Regions from separate parts of the Streptomyces sp. NPDC059785 genome, predicted to be linked through region 1. Evidence: predicted binding sites of a transcription regulator. Region 1 holds the regulator's gene; the other holds the start of a gene.
What was found. Region 1 encodes HrcA, which represses chaperone genes, less so after heat shock. Its sites were predicted from a motif close to TTNGCACTCNGNNNNNCNGAGTGCNAA; they were not measured.
Positions count from the first base shown of each region.

Region 1 (7,316 bases):
ATCGTCGAGGAGGGGACCCAGCTCGCCCGGCGGATCCGGCGCGGCGAGGTCCCGATGACGGACGACGACGTGCACGCCGACCGGTACCTCATCGCCGACGAGGTGCTCGGCGCGGCGGGCTTCGAGTGGTACGAGGTCTCCAACTGGGCGACCTCGGCGGCGGCGCGCTGCCTGCACAACGAGCTGTACTGGCGCGGCGCCGACTGGTGGGGCGCCGGGCCGGGCGCGCACAGCCACGTGGGCGGGGTGCGGTGGTGGAACGTGAAGCATCCCGGCGCGTACGCGGGGGCGCTGGCGGCGGGGCGGTCGCCGGGGGCGGGGCGGGAGGTGCTGGCCGCGGAGGACCGGCGGGTGGAGCGGATCCTGCTGGAGCTGCGGCTTCGGGAGGGGGTGCCGCTTGCGTTGCTCCGGGAGGCGGGGGTGGCCGCCTCCCGCCGGGCCCTAAAGGACGGGCTGCTGGAGGCCGGGCCGTACGGGGCGGGGCGGGCCGTGCTGACCCTGCGGGGGCGGTTGCTCGCGGACGCGGTGGTGCGGGACCTGGTGGACTGACCCGGGGTTTTTCGCCCCCTCCGCCCCTGCCCGTCCCTTGTCTCCGGGGGCTGCCGCCCCCCAGGCCCCCGCTTCGGCCTGACGGTTTCGTCCTCAAGCGCCGGACGGGCTGAAATCACTCGCCCCCGGCGCCGTCACGAAGTCGATCAGTTCTTCCACCCTGCCCAGCAGGGCCGGCTCCAGGTCCTTGTACGAGTGGACGTGGGACAGGATGTGCTGCCAGGCGGCGCCCGTGTTCTCGGGCCAGCCCAGCGCCCGGCAGACCCCCGTCTTCCAGTCCTGGCCGCGCGGCACCCGGGGCCAGGCGGTGATGGACACGGCCGACGGCTTCACGGCCTCCCAGATGTCGATGTACGGGTGGCCGAGGACCAGGGCGTAGTCGCTGGTCACCGACTCCGCGATACGGGACTCCTTCGTGCCGGGAACCAGGTGGTCCACCAGGACGCCGAGCCGCGCGTCCGGCCCGGGGGCGAAGTCCGCGACGACGGCGGGCAGGTCGTCGACGCCCTCCAGGTACTCGACCACGACGCCCTCGATGCGCAGATCGTCGCCCCACACCCGCTCGACCAGTTCGGCGTCGTGGCGGCCCTCCACGTAGATCCGCCCGGCGCGCGCCACCCGGGCGCGGGCGCCGGGGACGGCGACCGAACCGGAGGCGGTCCGGGTGGGCCGTACGGGCGCGGCGGCGGAGGGGCGGACCAGGGTGACCGGACGGCCCTCCAGGAGGAAGCCGCGGGGCTGGAGCGGGAAGACCCGGTGTTTGCCGAAGCGGTCCTCCAGGGTCACCGTGCCCGCCTCGCAGCGGATCACGGCACCGCAGAACCCGGTGCCGGGGTCCTCGACCACCAGACCGGGGTCCGCCGGGACCTCGGGCACGGGCTTGTTCTTCTTCCACGGAGGGGTCAGGTCCGGCGAGTACTGGCGCATTCGGATGACGATAGGAGAAGGGGGGCCCGCATACCTCGTAACCGCTACGACACGCCGAAGCGGGTCGCCAGTGCGTCCCGCTGCGCGCGGACGAACGCCGCGTCCACCGCCGCGCCGTGGCCGGGCACGTAGACCGCGTCCTCGCCGCCCAGCGCGAGCAGCCGGTCCAGGGCCGCGGGCCACTGGGAGGTCACCGCGTCCGGGCCCGCCTGCGGCTCGCCCGACTCCTCGACCAGGTCGCCGCAGAAGACGATCTCGGGGGAGCCGGCGTCGCCCCGGACCAGGACCGCCAGGTCGTGGGCGGTGTGGCCGGGGCCCACGTTCGCCAGCAGGACCCGGGTGCCGCCGCCCAGGTCCAGGGTCCATTCGCCGGAGACCTGGTGGTGGGGGAGGACCAGGAGGTCCGCCGCCTCGTCCGCCGCCTCGGGGTCCAGGCCCTGGGCCACCGCGTCCGCGCGCAGTCCCTCGCGGTCCGCCGCCAGCAGCGCGGGCATGCCCACCGCCGCGAACACCTCCGCCCCGGCGAACGCCGCCGTGCCGAAGACGTGGTCGAAGTGGGGGTGCGTGAGCGCGATGTGCGTCACACGCCCCGCGGGGCCGAGCAGCCGGCCCGCCGCCGCCCGCAGCGCGGCCCCCTCGGCCAGGCTCGAACCGGTGTCGACCAGCAGCGCGGCGCCGTCGCCGACCACGAGTCCGGTCGTGCAGTCCCAGACGGGCAGGCGGGTCCGGCCGACCGCCGGCGCGAGTTCCTGCCACGCGGGCTCTTCCCAAGTCACCTTCATGCCATGACGCTAACGGCGGGGACGCGCGACGGCAGGACATCGCAGGACAGGTCGGTGCACCTCGTCACGGCGGGCGGGCCCGCCCTTGCCGGGGCCGTACCTCACGGCCGTACACTGGGCCGGGGAAGCTGGCACTCCCGTGCGCTGAGTGCCAGGGTGAAGGACGCGGAGCGATCTTGGAGGTGTGCGCGATGCTCAGTGAACGCAGGCTCGAGGTGCTGCGCGCCATCGTCCAGGACTACGTCGGGACCGAGGAGCCGGTCGGTTCCAAGGCCCTCACCGAGCGGCACAGCCTCGGCGTCTCCCCGGCGACGGTGCGCAACGACATGGCGGCCCTGGAGGACGAGGGGTTCATCGCGCAGCCGCACACCAGCGCCGGGCGCATCCCCACGGACAAGGGCTACCGGCTGTTCGTCGACAAGCTCGCCGGCGTGAAGCCGATGACGGCGCCCGAGCGCCGGGCCATCCAGAACTTCCTCGACGGCGCCGTCGACCTCGACGACGTGGTGGGCCGTACGGTGCGGCTGCTCGCGCAGCTCACCCGGCAGGTCGCGGTGGTGCAGTACCCGTCGCTGACCCGGTCGACCGTGCGTCACGTGGAGCTGCTGTCGCTCGCCCCGGCGCGGGTGATGCTGGTCCTCATCACGGACACCGGGCGGGTCGAGCAGCGCATGATCGACTGTCCGGCCCCGTTCGGGGAGGCCTCGCTCGCGGACCTGCGGGCGCGGCTGAACAGCAGGGTCGCGGGCCGCCGCTTCGCGGACGTCCCGCCGCTGGTGCAGGACCTGCCGGAGGCCTTCGAGGCGGAGGACCGCGGCACGGTCTCGACGGTGCTCTCCACCCTCCTCGAAACGCTGGTGGAGGAGACCGAGGAGCGGCTGATGATCGGCGGCACCGCCAATCTCACCCGCTTCGGGCATGACTTTCCCCTCACCATCCGGCCCGTCCTCGAAGCCCTGGAGGAACAGGTCGTTCTCCTCAAACTCCTCGGCGAGGCGGGGGATTCGGGCATGACCGTACGGATCGGTCACGAGAACGCCTATGAGGGACTCAACTCCACATCCGTGGTCTCGGTCGGCTACGGTTCGGGCGGCGAGGCAGTGGCCAAACTCGGCGTGGTCGGACCGACCCGCATGGATTACCCGGGAACGATGGGAGCGGTACGCGCAGTGGCACGGTACGTCGGACAGATCCTGGCGGAGTCGTAGGTGGCCACGGACTACTACGCCGTACTCGGCGTGCGCCGCGACGCGTCCCAGGACGAGATCAAGAAGGCGTTCCGGAGGCTCGCGCGCGAGCTGCACCCGGACGTGAATCCCGATCCGAAGACGCAGGAGCGCTTCAAGGAGATCAACGCCGCCTACGAGGTCCTGTCGGACCCGCAGAAGAAGCAGGTCTACGACCTCGGCGGCGACCCGCTCTCGCAGAGCGGCGGCCAGGGCGCGGGCGGCTTCGGCGCCGGCGGCTTCGGCAACTTCTCGGACATCATGGACGCGTTCTTCGGGACGGCGTCGCAGCGCGGGCCGCGCTCGCGCACGCGCCGCGGCCAGGACGCGATGATCCGGCTGGAGATCGACCTCGACGAGGCCGCCTTCGGCACGACCAAGGACATCCAGGTCGACACCGCCGTCGTCTGCACCACGTGCAACGGCGAGGGCGCCGCGCCCGGTACCACCGCGCAGACCTGTGACATGTGCCGCGGCCGCGGCGAGGTGTCGCAGGTGACGCGGTCCTTCCTGGGCCAGGTCATGACGTCCCGGCCCTGCCCGCAGTGCCAGGGCTTCGGGACGGTCGTGCCGACCCCGTGCCCGGAGTGCGCGGGCGACGGGCGCGTACGCTCCCGCCGGACCCTGACCGTGAAGATCCCGGCCGGTGTGGACAACGGCACGCGGATCCAGCTCGCGGGCGAGGGCGAGGTCGGCCCCGGCGGCGGCCCGGCAGGTGACCTCTACGTCGAGATCCACGAGCTGCCGCACGCGACCTTCCAGCGCCGCGGCGACGACCTGCACTGCACGGTCACCATCCCGATGACCGCGGCGGCGCTCGGCACGAAGGTGCCGCTGGAGACCCTCGACGGCCTCGAAGAGGTCGACATCCGGCCCGGCACCCAGTCCGGGCAGTCGATCCCGCTGCACGGCCGGGGCATCACGCATCTGCGCGGCGGCGGCCGCGGCGACCTCATCGTGCACGTCGAGGTGACCACGCCGACCAAGCTCGAACCGGAGCAGGAGCGGCTGCTGCGCGAGCTGGCGCAGCTGCGCGGCGAGGAGCGGCCCACGGGGCAGTTCCAGCCGGGCCAGCAGGGCCTGTTCTCCCGCCTCAAGGACGCCTTCAACGGCCGCTGACGGACGCCCTCCCCGGCCGCGGACAGCGGCCGGGGACCGCCGTTCCGCGCGGCCGCTGCCGGGCGGAAGGGCGGATTCGGACTTGTCCCCAGGACGTGACAACATGCCGTCATGTCCTCCGCGCTGACCGGTCTCCTCCGGTATCCGATCGTGCAGGCCCCCATGGCGGGCGGCGTCTCGGTGCCGCAGCTCGCCGCCGCCGTGTCCGACGCCGGCGGCCTCGGATTCCTCGCCGCCGGGTACAAGACCGCCGACGGCATGTACCAGGAGATCAAGCAGCTCCGCGGGCTCACGTCCGGCCCGTTCGGCGTGAACCTCTTCATGCCGCAGCCCGATCTGGCCGACCCGTCGGCCGTCGGCGTCTACGCCCACCAGCTCGCCGGAGAGGCCGCCTGGTACGGGACCGAGCTGGGCGACCCCGACAGCGGCCGCGACGACGGCTACGAGGTCAAGCTCGCCGTCCTGCTGGACAACCCGGTGCCGGTGGTCTCCTTCCACTTCGGCTGCCCGGCGCCCGACGTCCTCGCCGCGCTGGCCCGCGTCGGCACCACGACGATGGTGGCCGCGACCACGCCCGAGGAGGCGCTGGCCGTGCAGCAGGCGGGCGCCGACGCGGTGATCATGCAGGGCGTCGAGGCGGGCGGCCACCAGGGCACCCACCGCGACAGCGTCGAGACCGACGGCGCCGGACTCGGACTGCTTGCCCTGCTCGCCCGTACCCGCGAGACCGTCCATCTCCCGCTGATCGCGGCCGGCGGCATCATGCGCGGCAGCCAGATCGCCGCGGTGCTCGCGGCGGGCGCGAGCGCCGCCCAGCTCGGCACGGCCTTCCTCGCCACCCCGGAATCGGGTGCCGCCCTCATCCACAAGCGGGCCCTGACCGACCCGCTGTTCGTCCGTACGGAACTGACCCGGGCGTTCTCCGGGCGCCCGGCCCGGGGACTGGTCAACCGTTTCCTGCGCGAGCACGGCCCGTACGCGCCCGCCGCCTACCCCGACGTCCACCACCTCACCTCGCCGCTGCGCAAGGCGGCGGCCAAGGCGGGCGACGCGCAGGGCATGGCGCTGTGGGCGGGGCAGGGGCACCGGCTGGCGCGCGAACTGCCCGCGGGACAGCTCGTGGAGGTGCTGGCGGCCGAACTCGAAGCGGCCAGGACAGCGTTGTCAGGGCCGCCCGGAGCGGTCGGCGGGGTGGCGCAGGGCTTCCTCGACGGTGAGGTGACCGGATGACAGCGCCCGTGTTCGTGGTCGAGCACTTCGACGCCGGTGGCGGCGGACGCTATGTGCTCGACGGGCCCGAGGGGCGGCACGCCGTCTCCGTGAAGCGGCTGCGGCCCGGCGAGGACGTGATCCTCACCGACGGGGCGGGGCGGTGGGCGGACTGCGTGGTGACGGACACCGAGGGCAAGGACCGGCTGATCGTCCACATGGACTCGGTGGCCGAGGAACCGGCCGAGGCCCCCCGTATCACCGTCGTCCAGGCGCTGCCCAAGGGCGACCGCGGGGAGCTCGCCGTGGAGACCATGACGGAGACCGGTGTGGACGCGATCGTCCCGTGGGCCGCCTCCCGCTGCATCACCCAGTGGAAGGGCGAGCGCGGGCAGAAGGCGCTCGCCAAGTGGCGGGCCACCGCCCGCGAGGCCGGCAAGCAGTCCAGGCGGGTCCGCTTCCCCGAGGTCGCGGACGCGATGACGACCAAAAACGTTGCCGCACTTCTCGCCAGAGCCGAACTGGCCGTGGTGCTGCACGAGGACCGGGACGTCGGAAGCCAAGCGCTCGCCACCGTCGAACTGCCCGACGCCGGGGAGATCGTGCTGGTCGTCGGCCCCGAAGGGGGCGTCTCTCCCGAGGAGCTGGCGCAGTTCACCGGGGCGGGCGCGACCGCCTGCCGCCTGGGGCGCAGCGTGCTGCGCACCTCGACCGCGGGGACCGCCGCGGCGGCCCTGCTGCTCGGGCGCACCGGCCGCTGGTCCTGACCGGACCGAGCGGCCGGCCGGACACCGGTGTACGACCGGCGTACGCGGGTACCGGCGTGGAACCGACGTACATGGGGGACGTGTTGGAACTCGCACAGGTGCGGCTGCTCGTCACGGACTTCGCCGCCTGCTACCGCTTCTACGCCGAAGTCCTCGCCCTGAAGCCCCAGTCGGGCGCGGCGGAGGGACCGTACGAGAAGTTCTCGCCCGCCACCGGGTCGGCCGGGATAGCGCTCCAGGACCGGGCGGTCATGGCCGAGGTCCTCGGCGAGGTCGGCAGTGAGGCGGCGGGGCACCGTTCGCTCGTCGTGCTGCGCGTCGACGACCTGGACGCCTACTGCGAGGCGGTCGCCGCGCGGGGCGGGGTCCTGGTGCACGGTCCCGCGCCGCTGACCGACCGCATGCGCGTCGCCCATCTCAAGGACCCCGAGGGCAATCTCGTGGAACTCCAGGAGTGGCTGCTGCTCCGCAGTTGACGCACGTCGCACGGGTGTGCGGTCCGGGTGTGGCCGCATGAGGTCTACCGCCGGACCCGTGACGGTGGCACCCTGCCGTCCATGGGGGCTATGAGGCGTTTACGGCATCGCGTGGGCCGCAGGAAGGTGTTCGCCGCGGTCGCGCTGGGTGGGTCCGCGGTGTTCGGTGTGGCGGCGTGCGAGCCCGGTGACATGAACACCGCCACCGTGGCGTACACGACGCAGGAACAGGCGACCGCGGAGCTGGAGCGGCAGGGCGTC
Region 1 is NZ_JBHWHV010000017.1:115,095-122,410, reverse strand. It holds gene hemW (radical SAM family heme chaperone HemW) at 1-549, shown strand, start outside; gene ACFV6E_RS16020 (DUF3097 domain-containing protein) at 643-1,476, opposite strand; gene ACFV6E_RS16015 (MBL fold metallo-hydrolase) at 1,521-2,258, opposite strand; gene hrcA (heat-inducible transcriptional repressor HrcA) at 2,450-3,466, shown strand; gene dnaJ (molecular chaperone DnaJ) at 3,467-4,603, shown strand; gene ACFV6E_RS16000 (nitronate monooxygenase) at 4,715-5,833, shown strand; gene ACFV6E_RS15995 (16S rRNA (uracil(1498)-N(3))-methyltransferase) at 5,830-6,579, shown strand; gene ACFV6E_RS15990 (VOC family protein) at 6,663-7,055, shown strand; gene ACFV6E_RS15985 (hypothetical protein) at 7,248-7,316, shown strand, end outside.

Region 2 (7,316 bases), on a different contig from region 1:
GCGCTGGACGTCCTGCTGACCCCGACCGTGACGGTGCTGGTCGCGGGGCTGGTGACGGTCTACGGCCTGATGTACGCGGCCGGCGAGGTCTCGGCGGCGATCGGCACGGCGGCGGACTGGCTCCTGGTCCACACCGGCGCCTTCGCGGGCCTGCTGCTCGGCGGCCTGTTCCTGCCGCTGGTGATGCTGGGCCTGCACCAGGCGCTGATCCCGATCCACACCACCCTGATCGAGCAGCAGGGCTACACCGTCCTGCTCCCCCTGCTGGCGATGGCGGGCGCGGGCCAGGTCGGCGCGGCGCTCGCGGTGTACGTACGCCTGCGCCACGACCGTTCGCTGCGTACGACGATCCGGTCGGCGCTCCCGGCCGGGCTGCTGGGCGTGGGCGAACCGCTCATCTACGGCGTCTCGCTGCCGCTGGGCCGCCCGTTCGTCACGGCGTGCGCGGGCGGCGCGGCGGGCGGCGCGTTCGTCGGGTTCTTCTCGATGCTCGGGGACAAGGTCGGTTCAACGGCGATCGGCCCCTCGGGCTGGGCGCTGTTCCCGCTGCTCCAGGGCAACCACGGACCGGCCCTGACGGCCGCGGTGTACGGGGGCGGCCTGCTCACCGGCTACGTGGTCGGCTTCACGGCGACGTACTTCTTCGGCGTTCCGGTGTGCGATTCTGCGGTGGACGAGAATTGAGAACACGACCGGCACGACCACGTCGGCCACGTCGGCCACGTCGACCACGTCAGCCACGTCAGCCACGTCGGCCACGTCGGACGCGGTCGGCACGACCCCGTCACCGCGGAGGGACGAGACCCGCCCATGAACCACGCCCAGCTCACCGCCCTCGGCCGCGCCCTGCGGCTGCTCGGCGAGCACGGTGACGCCCTCGCCGCCGACACCCCCGACGCGAAGCTGCACGAGGTCAAGGCGGACCTGAAGCGGGCCCTCGACCTGCTGGACGAGACGGTCACCACGGCGGCGCCGAGCACCCGCTGTGCCGAGCACCCGACGGGCCCCGTCGACATGGACGCCCCGGACCTGTGCCTGCTCTGCGAGACCCGCCGCCGCGCCGCCCGCCGCTCCGAGGTCAACGACTCCTTCCCGTCCGGCCGCCCGGCGGGACCGGACGGCGCCCCGGAGCGCTCGGCGTCCCGTTACGGCGTCCGCGGCGACCGCCCGCAGCCCCAGCAGCGCTGGCTGCCGGAGGTGTGGAACGGCCAGGCGTGGCAGCTCTGCGGCACCCCGCGCCGCGACCGCCTGGAGGCGGAGCGGTACCTGGCCGCGGAGCGCCGCTCGCCCCGGCCGGGCATGGCGTACCGCCTGGTGCACGAGTTCACGGACTACGAGGTCCTGCGCATCTGGGGCACGCCGGTCCGCACGGACATCGAACCGATGGGCTGAACGCGGCCCACCCGCCCCACCACGCCGAAGCGAACGCACCCCCACCCGCCCGCACCGGCCCGGCGACCGCACCCCGCGGAGCCCCACGCCCCCCGCGCCCCGCCCCCGAAGCCCGCCCGGCTCAGCTGAGCGTCCGCAGCGCCCCCGCGTCGTAAGGCGCCAGCTCCGCGAACCGCCCGTCGAGCACCTTGGCCGCCCATTCGGGGTCCTGGAGCAGCGCACGCCCGACCGCGACGAGGTCGAACTCCTCGCGCTCCAGCCGGTCCAGCAGATCGTCGATGCCCTTGAGCGAGGCGCCCTCGCCCTGGAAGGCGCGAGTGAACTCGCCGTCCAGGCCGACCGAGCCGACGGTGATGGCGGGCCTGCCGGTGAGCTTCTTGGTCCAGCCGGCCAGGTTCAGGTCGGAGCCGTCGAACTCGGGGACCCAGTAACGGCGCGTGGAGGCGTGGAAGGCGTCGACACCGGCCGCCGCGAGCGGGGCGAGCACGGCCTCCAGCTCCTCCGGCGTCCCGGCGAGCCGCGCGTCGTACGCGTCCGACTTCCACTGCGAGTAGCGGAAGACGACGGGGAACTCCGGCGACACCGCGGCGCGGACCGCGGCGACGAGCTCGGCCGCGAACTTGGTACGGGTCACCGCGTCGCCGCCGTACCCGTCCGTGCGGCGGTTGGTGCGCTCCCACAGGAACTGGTCGAGAAGGTAGCCGTGGGCGCCGTGCAGTTCGACGCCGTCGAAGCCGATGCGCTCGGCGGCGGCCGCGGCGTCGGCGAACGCCTCGATGACGGCGTCGAGGTCGGCCCGGGTCATCGCCCTGCCGCCGTCCTCGGTGCCGTCGGTGCCGTCGAGCCGCAGGCCGGAGGGGCCGACCGGCGGGGCGTCCGTGAACGGGGGCTCGCCCGCCTTGCGGACCATGCCGATGTGCCAGAGCTGGGGAATGATCGTGCCGCCCGCGGCGTGCACGGCGTCGGCCACCCTGGTCCAGCCCGCGAGCTGATCCGTACCGTGGAAGCGCGGTACGCGGTCGCTCTGTCCGGCCGACTCGTGGCCCACGTAGGTGCCCTCGGTGACGATCAGACCGACACCGGCCGCGGCCCGGCGCGCGTAGTACGAGACGACGTCGTCACCGGGGATGCCGCCCGGCGAGAACATCCGGGTCATCGGGGCCATGGCGATGCGGTTCGGCACGGTCAGGCCGTTCAGCGAGACGGGCCGGGACAGCAGCTGGGCCGCGCGGTCGGCGGCGACGCTCAGGCTCATGCGGGGGCTCCTTCACAGGATGAGAATGGCGGTCGGTATATGCACATGCATAGGTCCCGCCCGTGCCAACCACCCCATGCGCCGGGGCATTCCGCCCCGCGCCACTTCACCGTGTGACCCGGCTCTCCCCGTACCTCCGGCACGCACTCCCCGAACACGCCCGAGGGCGGCACCCCCGGAAGGGGTGCCGCCCTCGGCAAGGACGAGCCTGATCCGTACGGGGCCGGGGGACGAGCCCCGGTCCCGGAGGGGATCAGAAGTCCATGTCACCGCCCGGCATGCCGCCCGGAGCGGCCGCGGCGGCCTTCTCCGGCTTGTCGGCGATGACGGCCTCGGTGGTGAGGAACAGCGCGGCGATGGAGGCGGCGTTCTGCAGGGCAGAGCGGGTCACCTTCGCCGGGTCGATGATGCCCTCGGCGATCATGTCGACGTATTCACCGGTCGCGGCGTTCAGGCCGTGGCCGACCTGGAGGTTGCGGACCTTCTCCACGACGACGCCACCCTCGAGACCACCGTTGACGGCGATCTGCTTGAGCGGGGCCTCAAGGGCGAGCTTCACGGCGTTGGCGCCGGTCGCCTCGTCACCGTCGAGCTCCAGCTTCTCGAAGACCTGGGAGGCCTGGAGCAGGGCCACGCCACCACCGGCGACGATGCCCTCTTCGACGGCCGCCTTCGCGTTGCGGACGGCGTCCTCGATGCGGTGCTTGCGCTCCTTGAGCTCGACCTCGGTGGCGGCACCGGCCTTGATGACCGCGACACCGCCGGCGAGCTTCGCCAGGCGCTCCTGAAGCTTCTCGCGGTCGTAGTCGCTGTCCGAGTTCTCGATCTCGGCGCGGATCTGGTTGACCCGGCCCTGGACCTGGTCGGCGGAGCCGGCGCCGTCCACGATCGTGGTCTCGTCCTTGGTGATGACGACCTTGCGGGCGCGGCCGAGCAGGTCGAGGCCCGCGTTCTCCAGCTTGAGGCCGACCTCCTCGGAGATGACCTCGCCACCCGTGAGGATGGCGATGTCGCCGAGCATGGCCTTGCGGCGGTCGCCGAAGCCCGGGGCCTTGACGGCGACGGACTTGAAGGTGCCACGGATCTTGTTGACGACCAGGGTCGACAGGGCCTCGCCCTCGACGTCCTCGGCGATGATCAGCAGCGCCTTGCCGGACTGCATGACCTTCTCCAGGAGCGGCAGCAGGTCCTTGACGTTGGAGATCTTCTGGTTGGCGATCAGGATGTACGGGTCGTCGAGGACGGCCTCCATACGCTCCATGTCGGTGGCGAAGTACGCCGAGATGTAGCCCTTGTCGAAGCGCATACCCTCGGTGAGCTCCAGCTCCAGACCGAAGGTCTGGGACTCCTCGACGGTGATGACGCCTTCCTTGCCGACCTTGTCCATGGCCTCGGCGATGAGCTCGCCGATCTGGGTGTCGGCGGCGGAGATGGAGGCCGTGGAAGCGATCTGCTCCTTGGTCTCGACATCCTTCGCCTGCTCGAGGAGCGCGCCCGAGACGGCCTCGACGGCACGCTCGATGCCGCGCTTGAGGGCCATCGGGTTGGCGCCGGCCGCGACGTTGCGCAGGCCTTCCTTGACGAGGGCCTGGGCGAGGACGGTCGCGGTGGTCGTACCGTCACCGGCGACGTCGTCCGTCTTCTTGGCGACTTCCTTGACCAGCTCGGCGCCGATCTTCTCGTACGGGTCCTCGAGCTCGATCTCCTTGGCGATGGACACACCATCGTTGGTGATCGTGGGGGCGCCCCACTTCTTCTCGAGGACGACGTTACGACCCTTGGGGCCAAGGGTGACCTTGACGGCGTCGGCGAGCTGGTTCATCCCGCGCTCGAGACCGCGCCGTGCCTCCTCGTCGAACGCGATGATCTTGGCCATGTGAAGTGGTCCCTCCAGGACTGGGGGTGATTCTTCTCGGACCGCGCCCGCGCCCGCGACGGACGGCCTGCGTGCCTCGTGGTTCCTTGCCCCACCCGGCCTGCGGGCCTCACCGACCCGGTCCTCGTTGTCACTCTCACCTTCAGAGTGCTAACGCCAATGATTAGCACTCGACCCCCGAGAGTGCAAGACGCTTCCGCACCCTGAGCCCATCTGGCCGGAGGCGCGCAGGACCCGCGCGCGCCCGCCCGCGCACCCCTCCGCGCGCCCCTGAAGATCACGGAAAAGATCACCGCGAAAGCACGGAAAAGATCACCGGAAACGACCGAGGGGCCCGCATCCCGAAATGGGATGCGGGCCCCTCGCCGTGAGTGCGTGCGTCGGTGGCCGATCGCGCCGAGATCAGACGGCGAGCTTGACCATGTCCGCCTGCGGACCCTTCTGGCCCTGCGAGATCTCGAACTCGACTCGCTGACCTTCTTCCAGGGTGCGGTAGCCGTCCATCTGAATCGCGCTGTAGTGGACGAATACATCCGCACCACCGTCGACCGCGATGAAGCCGTACCCCTTCTCCGCGTTGAACCACTTGACGGTGCCCTGAGCCATGCCTAACTCCCCTATTACTGGCCCTTGCACAGGACCGCACTTCGCGGACCCGGGTCAGACCTCACCCCCCAACGGTTGGGGGTGTGCGCCGGAACGCGTCGACCGCGGCTGAATGTATCTGTCCAACTGCCGTCTGCAACAGGTCAATCGGACGAGAATTCTGGGCATGCCCGATCGGGAATATGTGGAGAATTCACACATATTCTGGGCAAGTCGGGCCTCATAAAAGCCATATAGGGCTCAAAAGCGTCAGGCACTTTGGCTGCTTCTTGTCGGGCGAAGGATCGGTTTTCATATGCGCCCGGCATGGAAATCGAAGCAGCTTCCCCAACTGTACCGCGCTCAACCATGCAGAATCGCCCCCTCCGTTTCTCTCACGGAGAGGGCGATTCGATGAACTCACGGTGATTCGACTGATCGAACCGGGCGCTCAGCCGGTTCGAGCCGATTTTCGGCGGTCAGCCGCCGGCGACGGCCGGGATGATCGAGACGCCCGCGCCGTCCGGCGTGGCCGTCTCGAGGCCCTGCTCGAAGCGGACGTCGTCGTCGTTGACGTACACGTTGACGAAGCGGCGCAGCTTGCCCTGGTCGTCCAGGACCCGGGCGGCGATGCCCGTGTGGTTCTTCTCCAGGTCGGCGATGACCTCGGCGAGGGTCGCGCCCTCGGCCGGGACCTCGGCCTTGCCGCCGGTGTAGGTGCGCAGGATGGTCGGGATGCGGACGTTGACGCTCATGATGCGAGGCCAGCCTCTCGGAAGGAGTCCAGGGTCGGGCGGATGGTCGCGGTGAGGCCGGTGCCCGCCACCGCGTCCAGGGTCTTGAGGCCGTCACCGGTGTTGAGGACGACGGTCGTCAGGGCCGGGTCGAGGAGACCGTTCTCGATCAGCTTCCGCGTCACACCCACGGTCACTCCGCCCGCCGTCTCGGCGAAGATGCCCTCGGTCCGGGCGAGCAGCTTGATCGCGTCGACGATCTGCCCGTCGTTCACATCCTCCACGGCGCCGCCCGTGCGGCGCGCGATGTCGAGCACGTACGGCCCGTCGGCCGGGTTGCCGATGGCGAGGGACTTGGCGATGGTGTCCGGCTTCTGCGGCCGTACGACGTCGTGGCCCGCCTTGTAGGCGACGGACACCGGCGAGCAGCCCTCGGCCTGCGCACCGAAGATTTTGTAGGGCTTGTCCTCGACGAGGCCGAGCGCGATGAGCTCCTTGAGCCCCTTGTCGATCTTCGTGAGCTGCGAGCCGGAGGCGATCGGGACGACGAGCTGGTCCGGCAGCCGCCAGCCGAGCTGCTCGCAGATCTCGTACGCGAGGGTCTTCGAGCCCTCCGCGTAGTACGGCCGCAGGTTGACGTTGACGAAGCCCCAGCCCTCGCCGGCCGAGTCGCCGATCAGCTCGGAACAGAAGCGGTTCACGTCGTCGTAGTTGCCCTCGATGCCGACGAGCTCGCCGCCGTAGATCGCGGCCATGACGACCTTGCCCTGCTCCAGGTCGTGCGGGATGAACACGCAGGAGCGGAAGCCGGCGCGGGCGGCGGCGGCGCCGACGGCGCCGGCCAGGTTGCCGGTGGAGGAGCACGACAGGGTGGTGAAGCCGAAGGCGCGCGCCGCCTCCAGAGCCTGGGCGACGACCCGGTCCTTGAAGGAGTGCGTCGGGTTGCCGGAGTCGTCCTTCACGTACAGCCCGCCGGTCACGCCCAGCTCGCGGGCGAGGTTGTCGGCCTTGACGAGCTTGGTCCAGCCCGGGTTGATGTTCGGCTTCTCGGCGACGTCGGCCGGGACGGGCAGCAGGGGCGCGTAGCGCCAGATGTTGGCGGGGCCCGCTTCGATGCGCTTGCGCAGCTCCTCGGCGTCGTAGCCCGAGAAGTCGTAGGCGATCTCCAGCGGGCCGAAACACTCCTCGCAGGCGAAGACCGGGCCGAGCGGCACGCGGTGTCCGCACTCGCGGCAGGAGAGGGCGGTGGCGGGACCGAGGTCGACGGTGTTCGCGGCGGGCGACTCCGGGGTGGTCACGGAGTTCGTGGTGCTTGCATCTGTCTGCGCAGCCATGGAGGCGAGGCCCTTTCTCCTCATCTTCCTCACGACGCATCTCGCCGTGAGACGGATTTGGCACCTTCCCTAGCCGTGAGCCTCGCCACATCGATGTGACAAGAGACGGCTGGAGGGTTGCCGGGGCTTCATCGGGCCGT
Region 2 is NZ_JBHWHV010000010.1:149,881-157,196, reverse strand. It holds gene ACFV6E_RS10705 (PTS transporter subunit EIIC) at 1-684, shown strand, start outside; gene ACFV6E_RS10700 (hypothetical protein) at 811-1,392, shown strand; gene ACFV6E_RS10695 (NADH:flavin oxidoreductase) at 1,514-2,647, opposite strand; gene groL (chaperonin GroEL) at 2,901-4,523, opposite strand; gene ACFV6E_RS10685 (cold-shock protein) at 4,926-5,129, opposite strand; gene ACFV6E_RS10680 (MoaD/ThiS family protein) at 5,588-5,863, opposite strand; gene thrC (threonine synthase) at 5,860-7,176, opposite strand; SAM riboswitch class I at 7,194-7,316, opposite strand, start outside.
Region 2: groL (chaperonin GroEL) is a predicted target of HrcA. The motif match lies at 4,687-4,713, and genes of this name have one in related genera.